DNA from 4 places in the Lysinibacillus sp. UBA6686 genome. Region 4 is predicted to be linked to each of the others. Evidence: riboswitches for the same ligand, from Rfam matches in the RefSeq annotation. Region 4 holds a riboswitch; each other region holds the start of a gene.

Region 1 (7,859 bases), on a different contig from region 4:
CAAATTAAAAAACCCTTTGCTGATCAATTAAAAAAAGGCTATCCTCTTATTTCAAAGGATGCTGTTGACGCTAGTCAGCTTCCTAAAGAAGAAGGTGCCCTATTAAGACTACTGGACAGCCACCAACGCTTTCTTGGCATAGGTTACTATGGCATCCAAAATAAAGGCATTGGTTGGATGCTAACAACAGATGTCAACGAAAAAATAGACAAAGCTTTTTTTATTAGAAAATTTACAAAGGCACTTGCAAATCGTCAGAACTTCTTCGATGATCCTAATACAACAGCCTTTCGTATTTTTAATGGTGAAGGTGATGGTATAGGTGGTATCACCATTGACTATTTCGATTCTTACTATCTAGTGAGCTGGTACAGTGCGGGTATCTATTTATGGAAGGATATGATATACGAAGCACTTGCTGAGACAGTAAACTTTACAGCCATTTATGAGAAAAAGCGATTTGATCTTAAAGGGCAATATATGGAGCAGGACGATTTCGTTATGGGGACTCCTGGTGAATTTCCAATCATTATTTTGGAAAATGGCATGAGCTATGCTGTTCATTTAAACGATGGCGCAATGACAGGTATTTTTCTCGATCAACGGGACGTAAGGCTTGCGATTCGTGAACACTACGCAGACCATAGGAATATGCTTAATACGTTCTCCTATACTGGAGCATTTTCTGTTGCGGCGGTACTTGGTGGAGCAGTAAAAACAACAAGTGTAGATGTTGCAAAGCGTAGTTTAGCTAAAACAATTGAGCAATTTAGCGTCAATAATATAGACTATGAATCACAGGATATTAAAGTAATGGATGTTTTTAATTATTTTAAATATGCACAGCGTCATCATTTGAAATATGATCTTGTTGTTTTAGATCCACCTAGCTTTGCACGGACAAAGGAAAGAACGTTCTCAACAGCGAAAGACTATCCGAAATTGTTAATTGACACGATTGCCATCACAGAGAAAAATGGTATTATCGTTGCTTCAACCAATAACGCAAGCTTTGGTATGAAAAAGTTTAAAAGTTTTATTGATCAGGCCTTTAAAGAAACGCATACACGCTATAAAATTGTTGAGGAATACAGCCTGCCGAAGGATTTCCGTGTACCACGTGAATATCCTGAATTTAATTACTTAAAGGTTGTTTTTATAAAAAAAATAGACTAAATGCATTGAGACAGAATCACCTCCCTATGATTCTGTCTTTTTGTTCGGATAAATTTCTGGTTTATTATATAATATACTTACAAATTATAGGTAATTGGAGTGATTAAATGGCGTATATTCGTGAAAAGTTAATGATTACAACTGAAAGGCTAGTCCTGCGATTATTTCAAGCATCTGACGCAGAAACGGTGGCAAAGCTTTGCAATAACTATAATATTTATAAAAGTACATTGTACTTGCCCTATCCATATAGTTTGAATGATGCGTTGTCATGGATAGAACGCCATTACGATCATTTTATGGAGGATATTTCGTACGAATTTGCAGTAACTGATAAAGAAACTGGTGAATTATATGGAGCAATTGCATTATCGAATAACAAACGTTTTAATCAAGGAGAAATTGCCTATTGGATTGGTGAGCAATATTGGGGAAAAGGCTATGCGACAGAGGCAGCGCAGTCGATTCTACAATTCGCTTTTGAAGAAAAGAAACTGCACAAAGTATTTGCACGATTTTTTTCATCAAACCCTGCTTCTGGAAAAGTAATGAAGAAAATTGGTATGACACAAGAAGGAATATTAAAGGATCATATTATAAAAGACGGTAAATACGAGGATTTAGTATTTTATGGAGTTATTAATCAATAATTTAGAAAGATGGCCTAAGAAGCTTTTTTAGCCCTTAAGCCACCACCCTCTATGATTCTTATAGGTATTTGACAAACCAATCTCGAATATATTCCAATCTATTCATTCTTAACATTGGTTTTCCACTTCTTGAAAGTTCGTGATTGGATTCAGGGAAGCGAATAAATTTTGCTTCTTTTTTACGATGCTTTAAGGCAATAAACAATTGCTCTGCCTGTTCAATCGGGCAGCGATAGTCTTTTTCACTGTGTAAAATTAACAGTGGTGTCTGTACATAGTCCACATATTTCAGCGGAGAATGATGCCATAGCTTTTCAATATCGTCTAGTCCCGCTTGAATTTGCCAGTCTGTAAAGTAATAGCCAATATCACTTACACCGTAAAAGCTAATCCAGTTAGAGATAGAGCGTTGCGTAACAGCCGCTTTAAAACGGTTTGTATGGCTAACAATCCAGTTAGTCATAAAGCCACCATAGCTGCCTCCTGTCACGCCAAGTCGGTCTTGATCAATAAATTCATACTGTTCCAATACATAGTCAACAGCAGCCATAAGGTCTTGATAATCATTGCCACCATAATCACCTCGGACTGCATCAACAAATTTTTGACCGTAGCCGTGACTACCGCGAGGATTCGTATATAGTACCGCAAAACCTTGTGCAGCAAGTATTTGAAATTCGTTAAAATAGGTATGGGCATACATTGCGTGCGGACCACCATGGATTTCAAGAATAAGTGGATATTTTCCCCCCTCCTCATATCCGATGGGCTTCATTATCCAGCCGTTTACTTTCCAGCCATCTGCCCCTTCATATTCAATAGCTTCTGGAACAGATAATATTCTTGATCTTAAAAACTCTTCGTTCACTTTAGTGAGCTGTTCCTTTTCACCAGTTTTTAAATTGACGTAAAATAGATCACCAGGATTTGTTGTAGTGCTGATGGCAACGACTGCTTTATCATTTTGTGAATCAAGTGAAAAACCATAGACATACTGATTATCATGAATCGCTGGATATATTTCTCCAGCAATATTTCCAAAATAAATGGCTGTATTTCCGTGATCTGTCACTTGGAAGTAAAAGCTATGACTATCCTTCATCCATTGGATACGTGGAGCCACAACATCTTGTAGATAATCTCCAACTACAAAATCACCGACAGGAGCGTCAAAATCACTTGTTACACCTGTTAAATTACCCTGCTCCAAATCATAAATCCATAGCTTTGCTTGTGTAGCGTTTTCAAATTCTCTCTCACTTCCAAGAAAAGCGATGTATCGACTGTTCGGGGACCATGAAGTTTGGTAGAACACCCCCGTTCCTTCTGTTAGTTGGCGCGTTTGTTTCGTTTCTACCTCCAATAAATAAATATCATTATTGAAAGAAAAATCTACATCCTCTGTTAAATCAGCCAGATAAGCCAGATATTTTCCATTTGGTGACCATGTATCCAAATGGAAATGATGGCTTCCTGTCGTCACTTGTTCTAGCTCCCCTGATTCAAGATCGACAATGGCAATGTGAGTATATTGATCTATATCGATAAATCCAGCAGCATCTGATTTATACTTCATGTTGTCAACTTCAAGAGGTTTAAGTTCTTTTTCCTCTTTCTTAACATCTTCTGCTTTATCACAGATATCTTCATTTTTACCAAGCTTTACGGAGAAGGCAATTTTCTTACCACATGGAGACCATACAGGTGATGTGGCACCGTTTTTACAATGCGTAACTTGTTTGGCTTCTCCACCTGTTTTAGCAAGCACAAAAATTTGTGGCTTGCCAGTTCTCGTTGATACAAACGCAATTTTGCTGCCATCGGATGACCACACAGGTGAATTTGTTTTATCATCACCAAATGTCCATTGTAGAGGATTTTTTTCAGTCAAATTTATATAAAATAAATTTGATACATAGTCATTCTTTTTTTCATCAATACAAGTTTCTACATAAACTACTCCTTTTCCATCAGGTGATACTTGTGGATTTGATACTGATTTTAATCGATATAAATCTTCTGGTTGAATCCCATGTTTCACTGTTATTCGCTCCTTCTTGTTGAATTCTTACATAGCATTTTATTTCGATACACTAAGTATTTTCCCTGCTTAAAAGAAAAAATTTTTTAAGCCTATGTAATCTTTTATATGTGAAGAAGTATTTTACAATGACGAGGTTTCTTACAAAGTGACACCATGCTTGATAAGACTAGTTTTTAGAAATCAAACGCTATATCCCAATAGTCAGCCGTTTTTGTTCTACGATAAAATTTATAAAAAGGTTCATTTGATCGAGCATGCTCTTTGTAGAGTAAAATAATTGCATGGAGATAGCTTTCAATATGGTTAACGGGAATCCGTTTAGCAAACAATGTCCCCGCTTGAGCATTTGCCCCCATCGGCACCGCTCCTAAATAAACATCAAAGCTATCCTTTTGATAAATGAGGCCGATATCATCATAGACAACATTATAGCAAGCCGATGCACAGCCATTAACATTTAAGCGTAATCTTGATGGAACTGCCTTCCCTTCTAATGAATCATATAATTGCTCTGTTATAGGGGCTGCCTCCATTTTATCGCCATCACAGAAATCACATGCCTTCATGGCAACGATCGGACCTTGCTTTGCCACGTATAGTCCTGCTTTTTGTAGCTCATTTATAGCTTCTCCTAGACCAACAGTAGGAATTGATAATAATATACTGTAGGATGCAGAGTATTTAATAGCACCAGTGTTTCCAACGACCTTTGCGATTATTTGAAATTGTGTTGGAGTATAATGCTTATTAATAATTCCAGGGCTTACCGCAAGGCGAGTAAATTCTCCCTGATGATTTAGCTTTTCAAAGGTTTTCTCTGGTATGTTCATATTAAATGCATTCATGTATGATATCTCCTTATGAAAAAGGAGCCAGCAAAATGCTAGCTCAAATTTTAAAAGTTATCTGGATAAAAGCCTTTTGCCAAAATTTGAATCGCTTCTGCGGCACGGACACCTTCAGATGCTGCAGATAATGGTAAAATAACAAAATGTTCGTTTTTCACGGCTTCTGTTTCTTTTAATGCTGGGTCATTCTTTAAGAAATTAATTTTTTCCTCAGCAGATGTCTCTCCATAATCAATGACAACTATCACCTCTGGATTATGTGCAACTGCATCTTCTTTTGAAACAGTTGTCCAACCTGCCTCCACATCACCAAAAATGTTTTTACCCCCAGCAATCGTTACCAACTCATTCATAAAGTTTTGCGCTGCTGTAAAGACTTCCTTATCACCGCTATCAAAAACTAAAACAGGTAACTCTTTGCCATCCTGTGGCAATTTGGCACGAATATTATCTACATCTTTTGTCATTTGATCAATCAAAGCTTCTCCACGATCTTCGACACGGAATATTTTTGCGATATTACGAATATCTATGAAAATATCCTCTAAAGTTGGTTTTGTCATATTGGAGGCTGTATGTAAATAGGTGTGAATTCCTAATGCCTCAAGCTCTTCAGGAGTACCAACACCTTTTTCACCAAAGGCGCTTTTCCATCCCCCATATAAAAAGTCTGCCTCTGCATCAATAACCTGTTCCTTTGTAGGATATTGGTCAGCTAATACAGGTACTTTATCGTAAGCAGCTTGGAAAGGCTCATAAATTTTATCATCTAAATAAGCTGTACCAACCATTGAATCCTCTAAGCCTAAAGCTAGCATAATTTCTGTTACATGTTGGTTTAAGCTAATTGCTTTTTTGGGCGCTTCTTTATAGACCTGTGTTGTCCCGTTATTGTCGATCGTTACTTCTGCCGTTGCCGCTTGCGATGGTTCAACCTTCTCCCCTTGTGCTGCTGATTCTTTATCTTCCTTCGCACTGCATGCACCTAGAATGGCCATTAATGCCAGTGCAAAGACAAGCCACATGCTGTTCCATTTCTTCATGTCCTTTTCTCCTTTGATGTTAAATATATAGTAAGAAATCAGTTGACTTCTTTACTATCATGTTTTTGTTATGTACTGTGTAATAAATTGATAAAGGGCATAAAAAAATCCCCTTGTTTCCAAGAGGTTCGCATAGTGAAATAATGGCTTTTGGCCTGATTCACTATCCCCATCCTCGTGGTTAAAGTAAAGAATAATATTGGCAGGTATCCTGGCTTAGGTTCATCATCTATACGCCTTCCCATAGGTTGAATACAGTGGCATTTTGTATAGACTCCCCATTTACAGTTGCGGGACAGCATCGGATTTGCACCGATTTCCCTTTTAAGCAAATGACTAAGGCCATTTGCACCAATATAAAGGTATTATTGTTTGTTATAAATATTATTGATAGACTAGCAAAAGAAATTTCTATTCGCAATCTCACAAAAAAATCCATTTTCTAATTATTTTTAATATTATAGCACTATTCTTACATAATCGAGAACTATTTTACATTAATTATTTTTCATAATCAGTTGATTTGGAGCACAATTATGACATATTCATATTTCTTGAATTCAACAAAATTCTGTTACAATGAAATGGACGGATTTATAGAAACGAGGATTATTTTATGCATAAAACTATTGGAGTCCTTGCTCATGTGGATGCAGGAAAAACAACATTCTCAGAGCAATTATTATTTCATACAAAAAGTATTCAGGCTCGTGGGCGGGTGGATCATCAGGATACATTTCTGGATAATCATGAGCTGGAGCGTCAACGTGGCATCACAATTTTTGCTGAGCAAGGTCGGATGACAATTGGCAACGATACCTATACATTAATCGATACACCAGGACACGTCGACTTCTCCCCTGAGATGGAGCGTGCGATTCGTGTTATGGATTATGCCATCATTGTGATTAGTGCAGTTGAGGGTTTACAGGGGCATACAGAAACAGTCTGGCACCTATTACGCCAGTATCACATTCCAACCTTCTTTTTTATCAATAAAATTGATCGTGAAGGTGCAGCGGTGGATAATGTTATGGCACAGCTTCAAAAAGATTGCTCTGAGGATGTACTATTAGTAAATGAAATGTTCCATTCGGATTATATTCCTTCTAACATAATGGAATGGCTAGCTGAACGTGATGACAATCTTTTGGATGCTTTTCTTAATGAAACATTAGATAGTGGTAGCTGTTTTACCCAACTCCAAGCGATGATTAAACAGGAAAAGGCATTTTTGTGCTTTACTGGCTCAGCATTAAAAGATATCGGCATACAGGAATTCCTTGCACAGCTCCCACTGCTTACTGAAACACATTTCAATGCTGCTGCACCATTTCAAGGTGAAGTCTTTAAAATTCGACATGATGGCCATCAACGTTTAACTTTTATCAAAGCATTACAGGGAACCTTACATATTCGAGATGAATTTTCATTTGGCGATGTAACCGAAAAAGTGACGGAAATAAGGTTATATAACGGACATCGTTATGAAACCGTACAAGAAGTGACAGCTGGCGAAATTTTTGCTGTAAAAGGGCTTAGTAAAGCAAATATTGGTGCGATCCTTGGAAGCTCTAGTAACCCACAGCCCTATGAGTTAGTGCCAACCCTTCAGGCCAAAGTACAATACAAGGGAGACCAACATATAAAGGAAGTCTTAAAAATCTTTCGAATCCTTGAAGCGGAAGAGCCGTCATTACGTGTGATTTGGCATGAAAAATTTCAAGAGATTCAAGTACATATTATGGGGGTTATCCAGCTTGAGGTCCTTATCGAAGTGCTAAACAAGCGTTTTTCACTAGCCATTTCGTTCGGGGAGCCACAGATATTATATATGGAAACAATTGCATCAACTGTTACAGGATATGGTCATTTCGAACCTTTAAAACACTATGCAGAAGTACATTTATTAATGGAGCCAAGTGCACGCGGTACTGGTATTACATTTGTCAATGCATGTCATACAGACGATTTATCCGTTGGGCATCAACGACTGATTGAAAAGCACTTATTCGAGCGCGAACATCATGGATTACTAACAGGCTTTCCCGTGACTGATATTCATTTTACGCTTTTAACAGGGCGTGCACATATTAAG
Region 2 (7,859 bases), on a different contig from region 4:
ATCGGAAATTAAATGATGTTGTAATTGATATTTATAGCAATAACGAATATAAGGACATTGATAAAATAACGATGCTAAATGAAAAAATAAATGATGAAAATCACGAGGGTAGCATTGGATTGAAAAATGTAAATAGACGATTAAAGATAAAATATGGAGAAGCGTATGGTGTTACAGTTCTAGTTAACGAACAAAGATACTTTGTATCGAGAATTCTATTACCATATAAAAAATAATGTCTTCTAACGGTGAGGTGAGCTCTATGAATATATTTATAGTAGAGGATGAGAACTTTATTAGAGAGGGACTAAGCTTTTTTATCAACAGAAATTTTACAGAAACCTTACATGTTTTTTCTTATGCAACTGGGGAAGACATGCTGCTGGCAGCGAAAGATATTCCCCCTGATATTGTTTTATCGGATATTAATTTACCAGGTATGAGTGGGATAGAGGCTGTTAGGGAGCTAAAAAAGTTTCATCAATTTAAGGTGATTTTTCTATCTGGCTATGATGATTTTCAATATTTACAAAGTGCTATTCAAATTGGTGCAGAGGATTACATTTTAAAGCCGATTGATTATAAAAACCTAAAGATAAAGCTATCTCAAACGATGCAAGCATTGAGCATGAAGAGACAAGTGGATTATTCCATCAAATATAATCAATTATTAAATTTAATATTGGCTTTTGACCAACAAATGACTGATCGTAATATCTATTCATTTGAATACTTTATTGTAAACATCAATCAAACAAAAAATACAGGAATTCCACACGCTCATGAGCTATTTCATTTTAATATTTTTGGGGAACCTATTGAGATTATGAATACGGATCTTGTATTGTCGTATGGTCAGGACAATCAGATCGTTCTGCAAAGAAAAGACTTGCATGATTTAAATCAAGCCGTGCTAGAGTTACTGCTGAAGAAGCATCTAAATACAGGTATTACTGCAGTAAATAAAAGAAAATCCATTTTTGATAAGCAAATTTTTACGAATGAATTTAAATTACAAGAATTTATGGCGTTTTTACAAAATACAGATATCGATTTTCAGCAAAGATTAGAATTTATGATTACGTTCTTATTACAATATAGCATTCATTTCAATTGCTTTGAAACATATAACAGTGCTCAAAAAATTATTGGTATCCACCATCAAATGATTAAAGAAGACAATCTATTAATAATAGTAAATAGCTACATCGAGCCACTCGTAGATAAAATACTAAATTTACATGGCAATAGGGATGATTTAAGTAAAAAAATAATCGATTATATTTATACGCATTTTGATGATCCTCAGCTGGATTTAAATTATTTATCAGGCATATTTAACAAAAGCCAAGCAAATTTAAGTATATTAATTAAGAAAAGCATTGATAAAAATTTCATCCACCTGTTAAATGAGCTAAGAATTGACAAGGCAAAGCAGCTACTAGTTCATAGTAATAAAAGAAATAATGAAATCGCTTCGTTGGTGGGCTATAGTAATGAAGAGTATTTTAGTAAAGTATTTAAAAAATATGTTGGAATGACACCAGCCAAATATCGAACTATTTAAATCTAGTGTGTTTTGGTAAAATAAGTATAGAATGACCGAGTTGAAAATAGAAAGGATGAGTAATATGTTCCGATCAATAGCGCCTCCAACAATGTCTTGACAGTAGAGTCTACTGTTTAAGGCATTCCACACTAGCTTGCTCTTCTTGCAATAGATTCTACTGTATAGGCTAAAAACTATATAAGTAGAAAGTAGGAATCAGAAGTGAGCGGAAAATTTGCATTTGTTTTATCTATGATTATCTTTGGGGCTATCGGTGTTTTTGCTAAATATATACACCTGCCATCCAGTGAAATTGCCTTCTGGATGAGTGTGATTGGCTCTAGTTTTTTATTGATAATTTTCATCGTTAAAAAAGAAAAAATAACGAAAGCATCCATTTTGTCTAATATATGGCCATTACTGCTATCTAGTGTAGCGTTATGTGGGAATTGGATTTTTCTATTTCAAGCGTACAAAGAAACAACCATTGCCAATGCAGCGCTTAGCTATTATTTTGCGCCAGTTTTAGTGATTTGTTTATCACCAATTGTATTAAAAGAAAAACTGTATCTAAGAAAAATTTTCTATGTAGGTGTGGCATTAGTTGGATTATTCTTTATTGTCCATAGCCAAGCTACAGAAGAAAATGGGCAAGATATCGGCATTGTGTATGGGCTTATTGCAGCATGTTTCTATACGTTGGTAACTTTTGTCAATAAGTATATTCATGGACTTAAAGAACCGTCAAACACAATTCTGCAGCTTTCTTTAGCAGCGTTATTTCTAGCACTTTATCTTAATGGAACAACTGGATTTCAAATCATGTATATCGATATAAAATCCATCAGTTTACTAATAGCATTGGGCATTGTCCATGCCGGTATAGGCTTCTATCTTTTCTTTTTAGGAATGAGTCATTTAAAGGGGCAAAGCATAGCCATTCTAAGCTATATTGACCCTCTAACGTCATTGGTAATCTCAACGATGATTATAGGAGAAAAAATGACTATGCTGCAAATAATAGGAGCTATTCTATTGCTTGGCGCGACATTTATTAGTGAAATAGATCAGAAAGAAGTCTAATTTAGCTTTAAAGGTGACATATTGACAGAAAGATATCTTTACAGTAAATTAAAAGAAATTGCATAATAGCATTAGGTGCCCATTGAGGGAGAATAGGGAATAAAGTGAAAGTCTTTAGCGGTCCCACCACTGTAAAAAGGAGTTTCATAGAGAATGCCACTAGCATGGTGCTGGGAAGGTTCTATGAAATGTTGAAATTGAGCCAGGAGACCTGCCTAATTGCTTCGATTATATAGACGATGGAAAAGTCTGTAGTTTATTTGTCATGAATAAACTGCAGGCTTTTTATATTGTCTCGAAAGATTGAAAGGGGAATAGTTTCATGCAATTATTACAGCACACGATTAAAAAAATTCAAAATGCGGATAGCCGTATGATGGAGAAAGCTAGGGAATATATAGACTCTCTGAGCAAGCCACCTGGAAGCTTGGGGAAATTGGAGAATCTTGCTGTACAGCTTGCTGGTATTACAGGAGAATTATTTCCTAAAATTGAGAGCAAAGCAATTATTGTCTGTGCAGCAGATCACGGTGTTTGTGAGGAAGATGTAACTTCAAATCCACAAAAGGTCACCTTTTTACAAACATTGAATTTTCCAAAAGGGCTTACGGGTGTTTGTGCAATCGCCAACATAACCAATGCTAAAATTATAACGGTTGACGTTGGTGTAAAAGAAGATTTACCGCTTGATGCTGGTGTCATTCTTAAGAAAATTAAATATGGGACAGATAATATGGCAAAGGGTCCAGCTATGTCAAAAGAGGAAGCTATTCAATCCATCGAAGTAGGAATTGAAGTTGCAACGAACGAAATAAGAAACGGAGCGGATGTTCTTGGAACTGGTGAAATGGGTATTGGGAATACAACACCAAGTGCGGCTATCCTATCCGTGCTTCATGCCTGTCATCCAAATATAGTAACAGGACTAGGTGCAGGTGTGGGAGCAGGGGGAATTGCGCATAAGGTGGAGGTTATTCAACATGCTATTGCACTAAACAAGCCCAATCGCCACGATGCTATTGATATTCTTGCAAAAGTTGGTGGCTTAGAAATAGGTGCTATGGCTGGAATTGTACTTGCGGCTGCTGCAAATCACAAACCTGTTGTAATTGATGGCTTTATTTCTACGATTGCTGCTCTCATTGCCTTTGAGCTTGAGCCAAAAGTAAAGGACTACATCATTCCTTCCCATGCCTCAGAAGAACCAGGGGCTAAAATAGCAGCCAAGTTGCTTGGTGTTGAACCAATGCTACATATGAATATGCGTTTAGGAGAAGGCTCTGGTGCAGCTTTAGCATTTCCAATTTTAGATGCAGCTTGCTCTATGATGAAAAACATGGCAACACTTGAGGAATCTGTAGTGCTAGTAGAATCGAAAGAATAGATCGTAACAAAAAGTATAACAAGCCCATATTCAAAACTATTTGGGCTTGTTACTATTTATAAAATGCCTATGCCCGATTGAGCTTTCGTAAAGGCAAACGCCATTTCTTCATATAGGAAAGAATTCTTAGCACTGTTATCATACCAAATAATCCATATAAAAAGAGGTCGCCTGTCAATACTTCTAGACCAATCATAAGTCCTGCAAGAGCTGCCCAAACCCCGTAAATTTCATCACGTAATACGAGAGGCTTGCGTCTTGCTAAAAGATCTCGAACTATGCCGCCTCCTGAACCAGTTAAGACAGCAGCTACAATCACTGCGCTAATGGGCATGTCGAGCTTTACAGCATAGAGGGCACCTTGAATAGCAAATGCCGATAAGCCAATGGCATCCGTAAAGTTTCCCCAGCGATGCCAATGCTGAATTAGATGATGTGGAAAAATAAAAAATATAGTAATTGCCGCAAGTGCAATTTGGAACATCATATCCTGTCCCCATAATGTTGTAACAGGCAGGCCAATAAGTAAGTTACGAATTGCGCCACCACCAAAGGCAGTGACAATACCGAGTATATAAACACCGAATAAATCGTATTCTTCCTCCATGGCGATAATTGCCCCAGAAATAGCAAAGGCAATTGTTCCGATAATACTGAAAACCTCCCAAGCCATCCCTTTCACCCCTTCTGAAAAATAATGTACTTTCTCATTAAAGTTAAAAAATTCTATTAAATGTAAGAGAATCTATGAAATTTCAAAAATAATGAAAGAAGTCCGCACATTAGCTTAGCGCAAATTGCGAGTAGAAACAATAGGCAAGTTTTGCAGACACATCTACAAATTGTTAAGATAAGATAGGAGAAAGTGAAAACTTCAATTTGTGGGTGTAGATGCCCGCAATTGAAGAAATGTGAATGGAGAAGAATGCATGACTTTTACAACGAATTTAACAGAAGAAACGTTAGCATTGGCTACCAAAATAGAGGATAAGGTTCGCCCGTTTCAAAGGAAGGTAGACGAGATGGCGTTCTTTAATCAACAAAAGGTGCTTGCAGCTTTTAGGAAGCATCAAGTGAGTGACTATCATTTACACCCTTCTAATGGATATGGTTATGATGATGAGGGACGTGACAATTTAGAGCGTGTTTATGCAGAGGTTTTTGGAGCGGAGGCTGCCATTGTACGTCCGCAGATTATTTCAGGGACCCATGCCATTACGCTTAGTCTATTCGGCGTGCTGCGACCGGGTGATGAATTGCTGTATATTTCAGGTCAACCATATGATACATTACAATCCATAGTAGATGGCGGTGATAAGGATACTGGCTCATTAAAGGATTATAAAATTGGTTATCGACATGTAGATTTAATAGAAAATCAACTGATTGATTGGAACGGTGTAGCGACTGCTATTACAGAGAATACAAAAATGATTGCGATTCAACGATCAAAGGGCTATGCATCACGTCCATCCTTTACTATTGAAGAAATTGCTTCAATGTGTGTGAAAATCCGTGAATTAGCACCACAGGCTATCATCTTTGTCGATAATTGCTATGGAGAATTTGTGGAGGCTCAGGAACCGACAGAGGTAGGGGCAGATTTAATGGCAGGCTCTCTGATTAAAAATCCAGGCGGTGGCTTAGCCAAAATTGGTGGCTATATTGCTGGTCGTGCCGATTTAGTTGAAAAATGTGCCTATCGTATGACGTCACCGGGTATTGGTGCAGAAGCAGGTGCAACACTAAATACGCTTGGTGATTTTTATCAGGGCTTTTTCCTAGCGCCACACGTTGTAGCACAAGCATTAAAAGGCGCAATTTTCACAGCGGCAATGCTAGAAGAAGTTGGCATGTCTACATCTCCAAGCTATGATGCGAAACGAACGGATTTAATTCAATCTGTTTCATTCCAAACGGCTGAACAAATGATTGCTTTTTGTCGCGAAATCCAAGCGAACTCACCAATCAATGCCCATTACGCACCAGAGCCAGCCTATATGCCAGGCTATGAGGATGATGTCATAATGGCGGCTGGTACCTTTGTTCAGGGCTCCAGTATTGAGCTTACAGCAGACGGTCCTATTCGCCCACCATATACGGCATTTATTCAAGGCGGTCTCACATATGAGCATGTAAAATTTGCTATTTGTAGTGCAGTTCAAAAAATTCAGCAATAGATAAGGTGGAAAAAACTATTCAAATCGTGATTTTGAATAGTTTTTTTACAATTTTGTAGCAGTCGAAAAAATATTTAAAAACGATGTTAGGAAACCTTACATACTTGTTGACAGTGTAAAAATTTCGTTATATGATTAGCGGGTATTGGAGGGGACTTAAATGAGTCGTGAAATTAGACGAACTATGCCGTTATTATCTATGAGTATCGTGATGCAATTGACCGAGCTTTCGGCACGCCAAATTCGTTATTATGAAGAACACCATTTAATTGAGCCGCACCGAACAGAAGGCAATCGTCGAATGTTCTCATTAAATGACGTCGATACATTGCTAGAAGTTAAAGATTACTTAGAACAGGGCATGAATATGGCGAAAATTAAAAAGTTATTCGCTAAAAAGAATAATCCTGTGACGACAGATGAGCCAGACTTAAGTGACTCAGAATTACGTCGTATCATGCGTGAGGAAATGCGTCAAGCACAGCGCATGCAAAAATCATCCATCCGACGTGGGGATTTATCCCGATTCTATTAAAAGCCTTTAATAGGGTAGGGTAAAGATAAAAGCTAGACAAATTATAGGAGTGTGGAAAACTGTGGGTAAATACACAAAAGAGGACATTAAACGTCTTATCGAGGAAAAAAACGTAAGCTTTATTCGTCTACAATTTACGGATATACTTGGCACAATTAAAAACGTTGAGATTCCTGTAAGCCAATTAGACAAAGCGCTAGAAAATAAAATGATGTTTGATGGTTCATCTATTGAAGGCTTCGTTCGTATCGAAGAATCAGATATGTATTTATATCCTGATCTAGATTCCTTCGTGGTGTTCCCTTGGACTTCTGAAAAAGGGAAAGTAGCACGCTTCATTTGTGATGTATACACTGCGAAAGGCGAACCATTTGCTGGTGACCCACGTAACAACCTAAAACGTATCCTAAGAAAAATGGAGGATTTGGGCTTCACAAGCTTTAATTTAGGACCTGAGCCAGAGTTCTTCTTATTCAAATTAGATGCAAAAGGCGAACCAACATTAGAGGTTAATGACCACGGTGGTTACTTTGACTTAGCGCCAACTGATCTTGGTGAAAATTGCCGTCGTGATATCGTATTAGAGCTAGAAGAGATGGGCTTTGAAATTGAAGCTTCTCACCATGAGGTAGCTCCTGGACAACACGAAATTGACTTTAAATATGCAGATGCTATCACAGCTTGTGATAATATCCAAACGTTCAAATTAGTTGTAAAAACAATTGCACGTAAACACGGCTTACACGCTACTTTCATGCCAAAACCATTATACGGTGAAGCTGGCTCTGGGATGCACTTCAATGTTTCATTGTTTAAAGGCAAAGAAAATGCTTTCTATGATGAAGCGACTGAATTAGGTCTTTCTGAAACAGCTATGCAATTCATGGCAGGCGTTCTTGCGCATGTTCAAGGCTTCACAGCTGTAACAAACCCAACAGTTAACTCTTATAAACGACTTGTTCCTGGGTATGAAGCTCCATGTTATGTGGCATGGTCAGCACAAAACCGTTCACCACTAATTCGTATTCCATCAGCTCGTGGTCTGTCAACACGTGTAGAGGTACGTTCTGTGGACCCAGCTGCAAATCCTTATTTAGCAATGGCTGTTATTTTAGAAGCGGGTCTAGA
Region 3 (7,859 bases), on a different contig from region 4:
AAAGGCACTCATTACAATAAATGTAATGAGTGAAATTCGTTCATCTCTCATGATAAGCGACAATAATAATAGTCCAAAAGAAAACAACATTTTTTCTAGCGGATGAACAGACGCTAGCTTATTCATATATGCATACTTATCAATTAGTAACATACTTAACCTTCTTTATGTTTGCCGCGCATTAAGCCAATAAAGTATCCGATAAATCCAGCACCTATAGCAGCTTGTAGTGCAAATAGTAGGCTTTCAATTTCTCCACTTGGTGGTTCCCATAAGCTTTCAAACCATGGTTCGTAGTCAGCATTTATTTCACCGATTGCTGCCTCTGCTTCACCATCTGCTCCTTCGAATTCTGCACCCTTTTGAATGAATAGAGGGATAATTGCTAATAACACAACGATAGCTAGCAGTAATAAGTTTTTTTTCATTCTAATGTGCCTCCTTTGTTGAAAAAACACGTAATGCTTTTAATTCGCTCACATTGTATTTTTTCAAGAAGTTCATCACAACTACGGTTAAAATCCCTTCACTAACAGCAAGAGGGATTTGTGTTAATGCAAAAATACCTGCAAATTTTGTGAATGACGCCATAAAGCCACCAACCTCAGAAGGAAAAGCAAGAGCTAATTGAACAGAAGTGACAATATATGTACCTAAGTCACCAAGCATAGCAGCTAAAAACACAGCTAAGGAAAATGAAAGACCCATTTTTTGAGAGCCTTTAAATACATAATAAGCAATAATTGGACCAACTACTGCCATAGAAAAGGCATTTGCTCCTAAAGTTGTAAGCCCTCCATGCGCTAAAAGTAAAGCTTGGAATAATAATACAATTGTTCCGATTACACTCATTGCTAATGGACCAAAAAGAACTGTACCAAGTCCAACTCCTGTTGGATGCGAGCAGCTTCCAGTTACTGAAGGGATTTTTAATGCTGATAAGACGAAGGCAAAGGCACCTGATAGTCCTAAAATCATTTTTGTTTCAGGGTTTGCATCGATCGTTTTACGAATTGAACGTAATCCTAAAATAATAAATGGAATAGATACAACCCACCAGAAAATGGCCCACTCAATTGGTAAAAAGCCCTCCATTATATGCATGGCGAATGCACGATTTGGCACAAATAAAAATGCCAATAAGAAATAACTAAGCTTCCAGCCTGAGAATTTCAAAATTTCTCCTCCTTACATATAGTTTTTGAATTAGCGTGCGAAAAATAAAAAACACTTCTCCTTATGGGAAAAGTGCATAGCTAAAACAATTAGAATTCGATTCTACTAAGCCGCACACCTATCCTCGTAGGTTGAAACGTTCACATTCTTTTCGGCAGGTCTCCTGGCTTTAGTTCCTCATTTTATAGGCCTTCCCATCCGTTGGACAGTGACATTCTCTATAAAACTCCCTAGTACAGTGGCGGGACCGCGCCGGACTTGAACCGGCTTCCCTTTTAAGCGAAATGATAAGCACTTCGCACCGAAAAAAGATGAAGTTGTGAGATTTCACGACAAAGTGTAACATAATTTTCCATCATGATGCTATCTTTTTTTAGAAAAAATTTTTAAAATTGAGGTACAATCTAGAAAATTCTGATAAAATAAAAGAGAAATTTTTCTTTTTTCTACGAATTTTTTGATGAAATTTTAATGGAAATGTCACAATTTTAGAGAGAAATATTGAAATTTTAAAATTTTAAGATATGATAGAGACAGTTTTAAATTCATGTTAAACAAACAAATTTGATATAAAAACATACATAAGTGCTTGAATATTTTCAAGATAATAGGGAAATTGGTGAAAGTCCAATACAGCCCCCGCTACTGTAATAGCTGATGAAATCGCAAATGCCACTAGTGCAAACTTGGGAAGGCGCGAAAGTAAATGGAAGCTTAAGTCAGGAAACCTGCTTATGGAATGATGCATGCAAACTTTTCGGAGGGAGAAGTTGAAGCAAAGGCGAATACCTGTAATTTATTCGACTTTATTTGGCTTCTACAAAACCTTTACTCTTCGATTAGAGTAAAGGTTTTTCTTGTTCCTAAACGTATTGAGGGGAGAACAACGATGACTACTTGGAATTTAGAGGGGATGCAGACACATCTTTTTATTTGCAATGGCAGTAGCTGTATGAAAAAAGAAGCAGAGGAAATTACGCAAGCCATTCGTGATGAGATACAGTTGCAGGCACTTGATAAAAAAATACATACAACCCGGACACGTTGCAATGGCAGATGTAAGGATGCATGTGTTGTCATTGCTTATCCGCAAGGGAATTGGTACCGTGTGCCAACAACTGAACATGCGAGGGCACTTGTGCAGGATTTACATCATGAGTCACTGCACCATGAACATGTTTTTACGCTTCGTGAGGGCACATTACAGCGCACAGCACAAACAACAGCCATTAAAGGCATCGAAAAGGTGAAAGAGGGGTAACAAAAATGGCGCAAAAAGGAAAGATTTTTGTAGTTGGCTTTGGGCCTGGTGATTTTAATCATATTACACATCGGGCTGTGGAGGCATTACAACAGAGTGATATGATCATAGGCTATAAAACATATGTAGAGCTAATTCAGGACTTAGTTAGTGCAAAATCTATTGTTAGTACAGGTATGACGGAGGAAGTATCTCGTGCACAGGAAGCGGTACGCCAAGCAGAGGCAGGGAATATTGTTTCTGTTATTTCCAGCGGTGATTCTGGTGTATATGGAATGGCAGGGTTAGTGTATGAGGTATTAATCGAGCTTGGTTGGACGGAGGCAACTGGTGTAGAGGTAGAAATTGTTCCAGGTATTTCTGCTATCAACTCATGTGCAAGTTTACTAGGTGCGCCAATTATGCATGATGCTTGTACGATTAGTTTAAGTGACCACCTAACACCTTGGAATTTAATTGCGAAGCGTGTGGAAGCAGCAGCGATGGCAGATTTTGTGATTGCACTGTATAACCCAAAAAGTGGTCGACGTACAAGACAAATTGTGGAGGCCCAACGAATTTTATTAGAATATCGTTCACCTGATACACCAGTGGGACTTGTTAAAAGCGCTTATCGTGACCGTCAGGAGGTTACCATGACAACTTTAGCAGAAATGCTAGAGCATGATATTGGGATGCTGACAACGGTTATTATCGGAAATTCATCAACATTTTTCTATGATAATAAAATGATTACACCACGTGGCTATCAGCGTAAATACACACTTGGTGAGGAGAAGCAGCCATTACGTCCACACCAACGTTTAAGGGAAGAAAATGAGCCATGGGCAATGAATCAAGAAACAGGGGAGGCACGCAATGACTTTGCGGCAGATCCCAACGCTAATCGTATCGAACCCAGTTTAGCCATTTCTCCTAATCCAAAACAAAAAAAAACTTCACTTGAGATGGCGACAGCAGCCTTAGCGATGGTCAACGGAACAAGTGAGGTAAAGGCAACGCCCAAGCTTGTGCAACAAAAAATCGAATCTATCTTTGAGTTAGCTGTGAGCCCAGGAGTAGCCAATAAATTTTTCACCCCGCAACAGATGATGACGCTAGCAGAGGTTGTCGGGGAGGATGGAACGATGGAATACACGCCAGACCATCAAATCCATTTAAAAATTCCAACAACGGAGCCAGAAAAAATTACAGCAAAGCTACTTGAGGTTGGATTCTTACTGGCTCCGATTGGGGATGTACTATCATTAAAGGCTTGTGACTTCTGTTATGGGGAAAAGGCTGATTCGATTCCATATGCCGAGGAGATTCAGAAGCAGCTTGGCGGAATGTCTTTACCGAAAACGTTGAATATTGGCTTTAATGGCTGTGGTATGGCATGCTATCGAGCAGTATTTGATGATATTGGCATTGTTTATCGTAAAAGTAAGTTCGATGTTTTTATTGGGGCAAAGCCAGTTGGTCGTACAGCACATGCTGCACAGCCAGTTGTAGAGGGACTAGAGCCTGAACAACTTATTCCGCTCATTACGGACATCATCGAAGAGTATAAAGCAAATGCCCATCCAAATGAACGTTTGTTTAAGTATTTTAAGCGTGTGAAAAAGATTCTGCATTTTACGTACCAGGACATGTCTTCAAAAATAAAAGTAGAGCCCGCTCCATGCGGTGACTAGTGAGGAGTAATGAGATGAAAGCAATTTTATTTGTCGGCCACGGGAGCCGTTTAGCAGCAGGAAATGATGAGGTGCGTACATTTATCAAGCAAATGGCACCTCGTATTGATGATAGCTTCTTAGTAGAAACGTGTTTCTTGGAGTTTGCTTCTCCAAACATTGAAGAGGGTATAACAAACTGTGTCAAGAAGGGTGCAACAGAGGTGCATGTGATTCCAATCATTCTTCTTCATGCTGGACATTCAAAGCTACATATTCCAGCAGAAATTGAGCATGCGCGTGAACATTATCCACATATTACATTCACATATGGTCAAACAATCGGTGTCCATGAAGAGATATTTGCAATTTTAGAGGAACGTTTAGCTGAAATCGGCTTCAATGCTGAAGAGGAGCAACAGGATACAGCTATATTATTAATTGCACGAGGCGGCAGTGACCCATATGCAAATGGAGACTTTTATAAAATTACACGTCTGCTGTGGGAAAAATTGCCTGTGAAATATGTAGAAAGTGCCTTTATGGGGGTAACGGATCCTCGTGTCGAAGAGGGAATTGAGCGCTGTGTTAAGCTAGGTGCTAAAAAGATCATTATGCTTCCATACTTTTTATTCACGGGCATCCTAATGGAACGCATGAATGGTATGTGTCAACAATTTAACGACAAATATCCAGAGTGTGATATTCAAATTGCTGACTATTTTGGGTATCATGAACGCTTGCAAAATGTGCTACTTGAGCGTATTGAGCAGGCTGTAAATGGGACATCAACAGGGATGCAGGATTTAGAAAACTATCGAGCTTATGCAGCAGTGCATGGTCATGCGCATCATCATCACCATCATGACCACGACCATGATCACGACCACCATGATCATCATCACGAACATGACCACCACCATGAAGAGGAGTCTGTGAAATGATTTTCATGTTAGCAGGGACAAGTGATGCCAGAAACTTAGCTCTTGAAATACAGTCAGCAGGCTATCAGGTAACAGCAACAGTTGTTACTGAGTCTGCAGCCTCTAGCCTTGCTGAGGTGGGTCTACCTCATTTAGTTGGACGGTTAACAGCTGAGGAAATGGCAGCAATTATGACAGAACAAGGCTATCGTTTAGTTGTAGATGCCTCTCATCCTTTTGCTGAGGAAGCTTCAAAAAATGCCATGGCAGCAGCGGAGCAAGCAAATATACCATATATTCGCTATGAACGCGCGCATGAACATTATTCTCATCCTCTTATAACAATAGTAAAAGATTATGAGGAGGCTGCTCACTTAGCAGCAGAAAAACGTGGTGTCATAATGCTAACAACAGGCAGTAAAACGCTTGCGACATTTACGAAGGTTTTACATGGTCTGGAGAATACAAGGGTGATTGCACGTATGCTACCTAGACTCGATAACATGGAGAAATGTGAGGCACTTGGTGTGGCACAAAGGGACATAGTCGCTATACAGGGACCCTTTTCAAAGGAATTGAACGAAGCGCTCTTTCGTCAATATGATGTGACATTGATGATTACGAAGGAAAGTGGCAAGGTTGGCTCAGTGGATGAAAAGCTAGAGGCAGCACTTGCATGTGGTATTGAGACAATATTAATTGCAAGACCAAATATAAAGTATGGCCAGCAATATTCTACATTTACAGAAGTACTACAGGCAGTACAACACACACTTTAGGAGGCAATTCAGATGGATTTTAAAACAGATTTCAAACCTTTAACGGTGGATCCGGATAAAATTTACGATTACAGTTTTTCAATTATAGCAGAAGAAATGGGCGAGCATGATTTTTCAGAGGATGAGTGGAAGGTTGTTCGTCGTATTATTCATGCATCTGCTGATTTTGAGCTTGGTCGTAGCGTTATTATTACTCCAGGGGCAATTGAGGCAGGTATCAAGTCTATTCTTGCAGGTCGCCATGTGATTGCTGATGTGCAAATGATCGAAAGTGGCTCAGGAAAAAAACGTTTCCAAAAGCATGGTGGGGATCTACATTGCTATATCGCAGATGAAGATGTCTCAGTAGAAGCGAAAAAACAAAATACAACACGTGCTATTATCTCCATGCAAAAAGCTGCTAAATTACATGAAGGTGGAATTTATGCCATTGGTAATGCACCAACTGCATTATTAGAGTTAATCCGTTTAATTAAAGAAGGCTTAGCAAAACCAGATCTAATTATCGGTATGCCAGTTGGCTTTGTATCTGCAGCAGAGTCAAAAGAGGAATTATTAAAATTAGAAGGTATTCCGTATATTACGAATGTTGGCCGTAAAGGCGGTAGTACAGTGACGGTTGCCGCTTTGAATGCTATTTCACTTTTAGCGGATGAACAGGCGAAAAAATAATGGAGCGGAAGCCAAAAAAGGATCCCAAGGACATGCGTCACGGTTATACAACGGGAGCCTGTGCAACTGCGGTGGCAAAGGCAGCATTGCTAGCACTAATTACAAATGAAGAGCAGGAAACTAGTACAATTCATTTGCCAATTGGGCGAGATGCAACCTTTACTATCGAAAATTGTACGTTTGAAAACAATACGGTAAGCTGTGAAACCATAAAGGATGCTGGGGATGATCCAGATGCTACACATAAAGCACTTATTATTGGCACGGTGAGCTGGGCCGATACACCTGGCATTCATCTTGATGGTGGGATTGGTGTCGGGCGGGTAACAAAGCCCGGTTTACCTGTCCCAGTTGGAGAAGCGGCTATTAATCCCGTACCTCGTAAAATGATTCATAGCACTGTACAGGGTGTTCTTGACGATTTTCAAATTAAGCGAGGCGTCAACGTTATTATTTCTGTCCCAGATGGTGAAGAAATTGCGAAAAAGACCTTAAATGGTCGTCTGGGGATCATAGGTGGTATTTCCATTTTAGGCACAAGGGGAACCGTCGTGCCTTTTTCGAGTTCCGCTTATATGGCAAGTATAGTGCAAGCAATAAGCGTTGCTAAGGCAGCTGGCTGTGAGCATTTAGTCATTACAACAGGGGGACGCAGTGAAAAGTATGGAATGGCGCAATACCCTAATCTACCAGAGGAAGCATTTATTGAAATGGGCGATTTTGTTGGCTTTACGTTAAAGCACTGTAAACGTCTCGGCATTAAGCGAGTCTCTCTTGTTGGCATGATGGGGAAATTCTCGAAAGTGGCGCAAGGTGTGATGATGGTGCATTCCAAAAGTGCTCCGATAGATTTTAATTTTTTAGCACAACTGGCTACAGATATTGGTGCAGATAAGGACACAATAGCTGCTGTACAGGAGGCCAATACCGCTTCACAGGTAGGCGAAATTATGGCAGAAAAGGGCTATGATGCATTTTTCCATCATTTATGTGAAGCTTGCTGTTACTCCTCCCTACACCATATTAAAGGCGGTTTAACGCTTTCCACATCGATTTATTCGATGCAGGGACAATTATTAGGAAGGGCTGATGACATTGCATCGATCAATGAAATTGATTGGGATCGGGGATAACGGACTAGAAAGCTTGCTGCCGCAATATAGGCAGTGGATTGAAAACTGTGAGGTACTTGTTGGCGGGGAGCGTGTTCTGGAATTTTTCCCGACCTTTAAAGGCGAAAAAATAATGATTAAAGGTGGCCTTTCTACACTTGTTACTAGATTATCTGAAGAAACAAGAAATACTGTCATCCTAGCATCGGGTGATCCATTATTTTATGGAATCGGCAGTTACTTAGCGAAAAAGCTAGACATAGAGGTTTACCCATATATAA
Region 4 (7,859 bases):
TTTACTTCTAGCAATTGAATTGTAGGCACAAGCTGAATGACCATTTGAGCAATACGCATTGATTTTTCTACTATAAATGTCTCTTTACCATGATTGATTAAGATAACACCTATTTCGCCCCTATAGCCTTCATCAATTGTGCCTGGACTATTTAGAACTGTTATACTATGTTTTAATGCTAGTCCGCTTCTTGGACGAATTTGAGCTTCCGTTCCTTTTGGTAATTCAATTTGTAAGCCTGTTTTAATTAGTTTAGCTTGTCCTGCTGGAATCTCTGCTGCCTCAATTGAATAAAGATCCATTCCAGCATCACCTGGATTGGCCTGCATCGGAAGCATAGCATCAGCATGTATTCTTTTGATTTTTACGTCTAAGTTCATTATTTTTCATCCTTAACGATTAAAATTAAATGTGTCGTCTGTAATCGGTGCTACTTTTGCCTTGGCATAAGTCGAGCCCTTTTGTGAAAAGAAGTCATATGTGGAGCCTTCATTACGAATACCATTCATCACAATAGGATTGACTTCTTCTTCTGGGAACATTGATTCGAAGCCGACATTCATTAACGCTTTATTAGCATTATAGCGTACATAGGCTTTGACTTCAGGAGATAATCCTGTTTCCGCATAAATATCATCCGTATATTTCATTTCATTTTGATATAAATCTAGTAATAATTCATAGCCCCATAAACGTAGCTCTTCTTGTTTTTCTTTTGAAAATTTCTTGAATAGATTTTGAGCAAAAAAGCCAACTGCGACACCATGGATGGATTCGTCGCGTAAAATAAGCGAAATAATTTCAGCACTGTTTCGTAGGAAGCCTTGTCCTCCTAAGTATAGCGGGTAGAAAAAGCCAGAATAGAAAAGGAAAGATTCAAGCATAACGGAGGAGAACATCGCTTTCCATAAGCTTTCTGGATTGTCTTCTTCAATACTATTATAAATAGCTGCAATTTTATTGGCCTTATACTGTAGAAATTCATTTTTCTTAACCCATTCAAATAGCTCATCTATTTCTTCGTTTGTACAAAGCGTTGTGAAAATATAAGAATAGGATTTGGCATGGATGGCCTCAAATGCATCAAAAACAGTTAGGACCGCCTTCTCCTGTAAATCGTCTGTATAAGCGGCCACACGATTCATCCCTATATTTGTTTGGACGGTATCCAGTAACGTTAATCCTGCGAACACTTTTTTATACGTGTCTTGATGCTCAAAGCTTTTCCACTGTTTAATATCTTTGCTGACCGCAATTTCTTCAGGAAACCAAATTTGCTTCCATTGCTGGTCCCAAAATATTTGTGCAAGTTCACTCGTTGCCTTATTCCAATTGACTGCCTCATATATTATATTTGACATGCTACACACTCCTCTAAGCTTTGTAAACGTTGGCGAACATAGTAAACGGACTTAATTCCCTTTATCCATGCATAAATATATACTTTAGCCAATTGTTCTGTAGTCCAATTGTCAGTTACATAAAGCGTCATCGAAATGCCTTGGTCAACATGTTTTTGAGAGGCTGCATATAAATCGATTAAGTCATATGGATCAATATCATATGCTTCTACATATAAATGACTGTTTTCATTTGTTAAATGTGGCATTGGATAAATTGTTCGGCTATCCGCATAATCACGTACCTCTACGCGCTCTGTACAAGGAGCAATAGAAGCCGTACAGCTACGGATGTAAGAAATACTTCCAGTAGGTGCAATCGCCAAACGATATGAATGAAATAATCCATATTGCATAACATCCTGCTTTAAATTCTCCCACATTTTTGCTGTTATGATTGGAATATTTCCAAGCGCTTTTAGCACAGCAGGTGACAGTTCTTCCTCTGTTTTATTTATATATTGATTAAAGTAAATACCTGAAGCATAGTCACTTTCCTCAAATCGGTAGAATGTTTCGCCTCTTTCTTTTGCCATCACCATTGAAGATTTGAGTGAAAAATAATTCATCGCCTCCATAAAATGGTCCATAAAATCAATAGAATCCTTTGAGCCATACATGATTCCCTCAGTAACAAGATGGCCGTGGAGATTCATACAACCAAGCCCTACTGAATGCATTAATTTATTTGCTTTTGCAACAGGGGGTACATTCTTGATGTTCGTCATTTGTGACACATTTGTTAATAGATGCATAGCTGTATCGACTAATGTTTCAAAATTAGTTACTTTGCTTGCTGCATGGATATCAATTGAACCTAAGTTACAGGATACATCTAGCCCATATTCATTCGGCACATCTTGGTCAGTAATAATACTTGTTTCTTGAACTTGCAATATTTCTGTACATAAATTTGACATTTTCACACGACCAATATTTTTAAGCGGATGCACGTTATTAACATTATCATCAAAAATTTCAAATGGATAGCCCGATTCAAATTGCGCTTTTTTTACCTCTGTATAAAGCTTACGTGCATTCAAACGCTTAATTTTACGAATTTTCTGATTATCTAGCAGCTCGTAATACATTTCTGTAATTGAAATTTCAGACATACGCTTACCATATTCTTTAAAAATATCATAAGGACTAAACAATACAATATCTTTATCACGTTTCATAAGTTCAAAGAAAATACTTGGTATAATAATGCCTGTCGATAGAGTTGCGAGACGAATTTTATCATCAGCATTTGGTTTTTTGGATGAAATAAAATTTTCTATATCAGCATGAAAAATATTTAGATAGACTACGCCCGAGCCATTTCGTTGTCCAAGCTGATTGGAATAACTGAAAGAATTTTCTAATAGTTTCGCTACTGGGATTACACCACTTGCACGATTTAGAATCTCTTTAATTGGATCTCCTAAAGGACGTAAATCTGTTAAGTTTACTCCAACTCCACCACCAAGGCGTGATAGCTCCAAACAATACCCTATATTTTCAGCAATACTATTCATAGAGTCATCCATTGATAATTTAAAGCAGCTTACTAGTTCTCCACGTGCTTTCTTTCCACTATTTAAAGCCGTTGGAGTTGCAGGCTGATACGCCTCCATCATCGCTTCAACAGAGCGTTCTGCTAATATTGTGTCGCCTTGTGCTAAATACAAAGCAATAATGACAATACGGTCCTCATATTTTTCTAAAATTTCTTCCCCATCACGACTCTTCATGGCATAACTATCGTAAAATTTACTTGCACTCATAAAGGATGGAAAACGGAAATGATAATCATATGCCTTTTTGTATAGCTTTTTAATAAATTCCATCTCATACATATCGATAAATTCTTTTTCATAATAACCCTCATCGACTAAATAACGGATTTTTTCTTCAATATCAATAAAGTAACGGAGACGCACGTTTACATATTCTAAAAAGTAACGGCGTGTTGCTTCTCGATCCTTTTCTAACTCTAATTGACCTGTTGTACTATAACGATTTAGTACATCATTATTAAGCTTTAAATATGTTTTCACGCGATGACCCTCATTTCATAAAACGTTTGTATTGCATCATAATCAGTTTGATTTCCTCGTAAATCTAATTTACGCACTAGAGGCACATGATACTTTGCTGCAATTTTCTCGCCAGCAGCGCCAAATACTGTATGGCCGAAATTACTGTTGCCACTTACAACTACTCCCTTACAGTAATTTCCGTTTTGTTCTAAAAAACGAGCTACCTTTGCAGGGATATCACCTAATCCGTCTGTGTATGTGATTAAAAGGTAGGGCTCACTCAACTGTAATTCCTCAGACAGCTCCATTGATTTCCCCTTTAATTTTGAGACAACATTTCGGACATTACCTGTACGACTAGCATAAATAATCATAGTGAAATCAGCTCGATTTGAGAAACAATTTCCTTAACATCCCCTATAAATGTCTCATTATATTCAAGAACTGGCACGCTTAAAAATCCTGCATCTATAATAGTTTGCTTTGCTTTTTCATCATGGTCAATATTTACAATTTCTGCTTCAATTCCTACTCGTTGTAATTCAGATTTTACCCAAAGACATTTAGGACAAATTGTTTTTGTATAAAGTTTCATATAAATCCCTCTTTTCATAAAATAAAAGGCTATCTCTTCAAAGAGAGACAGCCTAAAATGGAAACGTTAAAAACACATAAAAATAGCTACGTCCCCATTCCTTAATCCCCGAAGAAATGATTGTTGTGTTTTATATAGGCAGGTCTCCTGGCTTTGCTTCATTCTCTGATTTCCTTCCCATGCGAAAGCACAGTGGCTTAAATCATCGTCAGCTTTACAGTTGCGGGGACAGCGTCGGTATTGCACCGAACTTCCCTATTAAACTACATATAGTAGTACCTTAATAAAACAAACACAATATATTGTTTTCCGATAGAACTAAGTGTACCATCCTTCAAAATAAAAGTAAATCTAGATTAGAGACTTCTTAATAGTAAGATTATTCGATATTTTCCGCAAAATGATATTAAGCAAGTGGATAAATAGTTCCTAACGCTATAAACAATAATAGACATCTGATAAAGAATTATTTTTATGAAAGTAGTAACACTATGTATTTAAAGTCATTTTCCTGCCTTTCCTTGCAAGAAGTAATTATGTAAATACTTTTTTGGAATATAACATCAAAAATATAGGCATAAGCTAATACAATAATTCTTTACATAAAAACAGTCCTTATTCCGAAGAATAATAGACTGTTAAACTTTTGATTGTTGATAAATCCTTACATATTATTCTAGCCGATAAATAAAGATAGTCCTTATTAAATTCAGACGTCCAGCGCATTTTATGTTCTCTATCATAGACTTCCTTCACTTTACCATTTTTTGAACTACAAAAGAAACTATTAGCCTCTTCACTCTTTAAATATCATTTTTCCATTTGTCGTAAATTCTATTTGTTAGGAAAAGTATTTTCATTCCATTTAGGCATGTATCTATGCTGCTCTACTTAAATGTATCGCACATCCATTGATAAAATTTTTCCTTCTCCTCAAAATTTGGATAATGAGCTGACTCCTCGAAAGAAATAAACTCCTTTTGATCCGCTTCAATCCTATCAAAATAATTTTTTGCTGCATTAGATGAAGTCATAGCGTCGTATTTACCCATTACAAAATAAAATGGTAGCTCAAGTTTGGTAACGATCTTAGGTAGCGGCTTATCCAAGGTTTCTTTTACAAGCTGTTCTTGTGAATTAGCAACTCCATATGTATAGCGAATTAAATCTAATAAATTATATTCACGACTTAATAGTATATCGCCATCCGACATATTAATAAGTCTTGTAGCGCCGCCGTACTTATACACATAGCCTCTTGGAGTCACTGCCTCTCCAGCATGTATTTTTTCAGCGACCCCCTGTAAGTACTTCACATCTTCTGTATTTCCGGCTTTTTTCGCTTCACTTATCGTATTATTCAAATTATCTATTTCACTTTCTTGCATATTGCTCATCTGACCAATCCCAATATAGGCTTCATATTTTTCTGGAGCTTTATAAGCAGCCATTGTTCCTAAGTATGTGCCGTAAGAATGACCTATTAGGATCACTTTCTCTTTACCAAATCGTTTTGAAATATAATCCGTAAGTTCTAATAAATCATCTACAAGTACATCTGCCGTTAAGTTAGAATAATCCTCATTAAAATGATACGATTTACCGCTTCCTCTTTGATCGTAATTAACGACAGTGAAATCCTTTTCTAATAAGTCTTCGTACTTGGCATAAGGAATTTCGGACACACTCGGTCCCCCGTGTACATATATAATGACCGGGTTATTTTGATCACGACCTCTAATCATGATTTGCTGTTTTGTACCATTGATCTTAACTTGTTCTAAAACGCTAATACTGTTATCCCCTTTTATATTCGAAGTCCATGTGGGACGAAAAAGTACTAATAACAATATTATTATAATAATTACTCCCATATATTTTATTATTTTCTTTATATTTTTCATCTAATTCTATTAATTCCTTTCTGCTAATGTAATTTAATTTATGATCCAATACATGCTTTTAAATATTGTGAGGCCATTTTTTAGCAATCCTTATTATGAAATGGATTTAAGCTTGTGTATTTTTACCTCCCTTATTCATTACTCTACCAATGAAAGGTAATATGCTGTAGTGCCAGCAAGTCAATAAAAAGTCATTAAAAAACGACATTTTATGACCTTTGGCTAATACATATTACTTCTTTAAAAATAAGTGGCTTTTGCCATGAATTTAAATCTACTAATATAAAAAAAGAGCGTAGACAAAGTCGGTTGAACTTTATCTACACTCTTTTACTTTAATGTTTTTTTATCTACTATAAGACTCTCTTCCATTGCTTTAATAATAGCTGAAGATCTATTTTTAACGTTTAATTTTGAATAAATGGTAGAAATATAGTTTTTTACAGTTCCAATTGAAAGAAACATCTTTTCTGAAATGTCTTTATTGGATAATCCTTGGGTTAAATATTTTAAAACCCTTAATTCTTGATTATTTAAATCATATGGATGATTTATAAGGTTATCGTCAAGATGTTCTGGGTGCTCGTTTTTCTTTATTTGTATCTGACCAAACACCTCTTTTGCTAATTGTTGAGGGATGAGAGAACCTCCGTTGTAGACCATTTTAATACCCTGAATTAAAAATTCTGGATCAACAGCCTTTAATATATAACCATCTGCACCGGCGTTTAAAGCATCCAAAACGTGATTAACCTCTTGAAAAGTAGTCAGTATTATCACTTTTATATGTGGCCAACGTTTTTTTATTTCATCTGTTGCCTTTACACCATCCATCACTGGCATTTGAATATCCATTAATAGAATATCAAGGCTTTCCATTTCGCATAAATCAATTGCCTTTTCCCCATTTTCTGCAGTACCAACAATCTCAATGTCAGAAATACTTTCAATCACAATTTTTAAGCTTTTTCTTAAAATCTCTTGATCTTCAACTATTGCCGCTTTAATCACCATCATTAAACTTCCTTTGCTATTGGTATGTTACACGTTATTCTCATACCATTATTCAATTTAGAATAAAAGGTAACTGTCCCCGCTAATGCCGATATTCGATCTTTCATTGAGCGTAATCCAAATCCTAAATTCAATTCATCACAACCATTTCCATTATCTTCAATAAGAATAATTAATTCTTCTTGTTTAAACGAAATATTTACCTTAATAAAAGTTGACTGACCATGTCTTTTCGCATTTGTAAGCCCTTCTTGTATACAACGAATAATAACAAACTTTAATCTTTCACTAACTTTGATAGCTTCCCCTTCAACATTCAGCTTTATATCTGTTGCTGTATGTTTCATAAAATCAGCAATCAATTCTTGCACCGATTCAACAAGTGTTTGATGGTCCATTGGCGACATATGATGAATTGTTTTTCTCACATCATTCAATCCATTTCGTGCTAAATCCGAAATCTCTTTTATACTTTTTTCTGCTTCTTTTTTATCTGCCTGATATAGAAAAGGAAGGGCATCTAAACTGGTTATGACTGATGTAAAAATATGGCCGACGGTATCATGCAAATCTTGTGAAACTCGATTTCGTTCTTCTCTAATCGTCAGTTCCTCAATCCTTTTTGAATAGTATTCCAAATGCTTATTTTTTTCCTCAATAGAGGCAATTAACTCTTTATTAGCGGTAATGACAATAGTCGTTCTTCCTAGGCAAAACCCAATCCCATAAAAAATAATTGTGTCTATAAAAAGTGCAAAGAAATCCTTATTAATGAAAAGACTGCCGGCCCATGTACCAACTACTAAGAAAGGACCTAACCAAATTAATGGCTTAACTTGACAAGCATAGGCAACAGTTAGGATAGGCACGAGTAAAAAACTATAAGTCACTGCTATTTCATGCTGACTTGATAAGTAAATAA

What was found. A riboswitch is a leader RNA that binds a small molecule or an ion and turns the genes downstream of it on or off. The one in region 4 is predicted to bind cobalamin.
Region 1: another riboswitch for cobalamin. It lies ahead of B2R82_RS20075 (ABC transporter substrate-binding protein); the one in region 4 lies ahead of B2R82_RS06465 (glutaredoxin family protein).
Region 2: another riboswitch for cobalamin. It lies ahead of cobT (nicotinate-nucleotide--dimethylbenzimidazole phosphoribosyltransferase); the one in region 4 lies ahead of B2R82_RS06465 (glutaredoxin family protein).
Region 3: another riboswitch for cobalamin. It lies ahead of B2R82_RS17055 ((2Fe-2S) ferredoxin domain-containing protein); the one in region 4 lies ahead of B2R82_RS06465 (glutaredoxin family protein).

Annotation. Positions count from the first base shown of each region.
Region 1 covers NZ_DKJS01000075.1:38,773-46,631, reverse strand. Annotated here, with positions in the region: gene B2R82_RS20095 (class I SAM-dependent rRNA methyltransferase) at 1-1,176, shown strand, start outside; gene B2R82_RS20090 (GNAT family N-acetyltransferase) at 1,284-1,826, shown strand; gene B2R82_RS20085 (S9 family peptidase) at 1,885-3,873, opposite strand; gene B2R82_RS20080 (precorrin-3B methylase) at 4,044-4,715, opposite strand; gene B2R82_RS20075 (ABC transporter substrate-binding protein) at 4,766-5,761, opposite strand; cobalamin riboswitch at 5,946-6,132, opposite strand; gene B2R82_RS20070 (elongation factor G) at 6,378-7,859, shown strand, end outside.
Region 2 covers NZ_DKJS01000081.1:19,713-27,571, forward strand. Annotated here, with positions in the region: gene B2R82_RS21840 (sensor histidine kinase) at 1-236, shown strand, start outside; gene B2R82_RS21845 (response regulator transcription factor) at 263-1,567, shown strand; gene B2R82_RS21850 (DMT family transporter) at 1,772-2,632, shown strand; cobalamin riboswitch at 2,689-2,865, shown strand; gene cobT (nicotinate-nucleotide--dimethylbenzimidazole phosphoribosyltransferase) at 2,955-4,016, shown strand; gene B2R82_RS21860 (trimeric intracellular cation channel family protein) at 4,084-4,689, opposite strand; gene B2R82_RS21865 (aminotransferase class I/II-fold pyridoxal phosphate-dependent enzyme) at 4,946-6,196, shown strand; gene B2R82_RS21870 (MerR family transcriptional regulator) at 6,357-6,731, shown strand; gene glnA (type I glutamate--ammonia ligase) at 6,793-7,859, shown strand, end outside.
Region 3 covers NZ_DKJS01000066.1:1,862-9,720, forward strand. Annotated here, with positions in the region: gene cbiQ (cobalt ECF transporter T component CbiQ) at 1-153, opposite strand, end outside; gene B2R82_RS17045 (energy-coupling factor ABC transporter substrate-binding protein) at 156-428, opposite strand; gene B2R82_RS17050 (energy-coupling factor ABC transporter permease) at 430-1,176, opposite strand; cobalamin riboswitch at 1,313-1,497, opposite strand; cobalamin riboswitch at 1,744-1,926, shown strand; gene B2R82_RS17055 ((2Fe-2S) ferredoxin domain-containing protein) at 2,066-2,437, shown strand; gene cobJ (precorrin-3B C(17)-methyltransferase) at 2,443-4,113, shown strand; gene B2R82_RS17065 (sirohydrochlorin chelatase) at 4,128-5,036, shown strand; gene cobK (precorrin-6A reductase) at 5,033-5,794, shown strand; gene B2R82_RS17075 (precorrin-8X methylmutase) at 5,807-6,466, shown strand; gene B2R82_RS17080 (cobalt-precorrin-5B (C(1))-methyltransferase) at 6,466-7,599, shown strand; gene cbiE (precorrin-6y C5,15-methyltransferase (decarboxylating) subunit CbiE) at 7,574-7,859, shown strand, end outside.
Region 4 covers NZ_DKJS01000023.1:127,099-134,957, forward strand. Annotated here, with positions in the region: gene dut (dUTP diphosphatase) at 1-380, opposite strand, end outside; gene nrdF (class 1b ribonucleoside-diphosphate reductase subunit beta) at 393-1,361, opposite strand; gene nrdE (class 1b ribonucleoside-diphosphate reductase subunit alpha) at 1,349-3,442, opposite strand; gene nrdI (class Ib ribonucleoside-diphosphate reductase assembly flavoprotein NrdI) at 3,439-3,798, opposite strand; gene B2R82_RS06465 (glutaredoxin family protein) at 3,795-4,019, opposite strand; cobalamin riboswitch at 4,140-4,317, opposite strand; gene B2R82_RS06470 (alpha/beta hydrolase) at 4,907-5,923, opposite strand; gene B2R82_RS06475 (response regulator transcription factor) at 6,254-6,937, opposite strand; gene B2R82_RS06480 (sensor histidine kinase) at 6,940-7,859, opposite strand, start outside.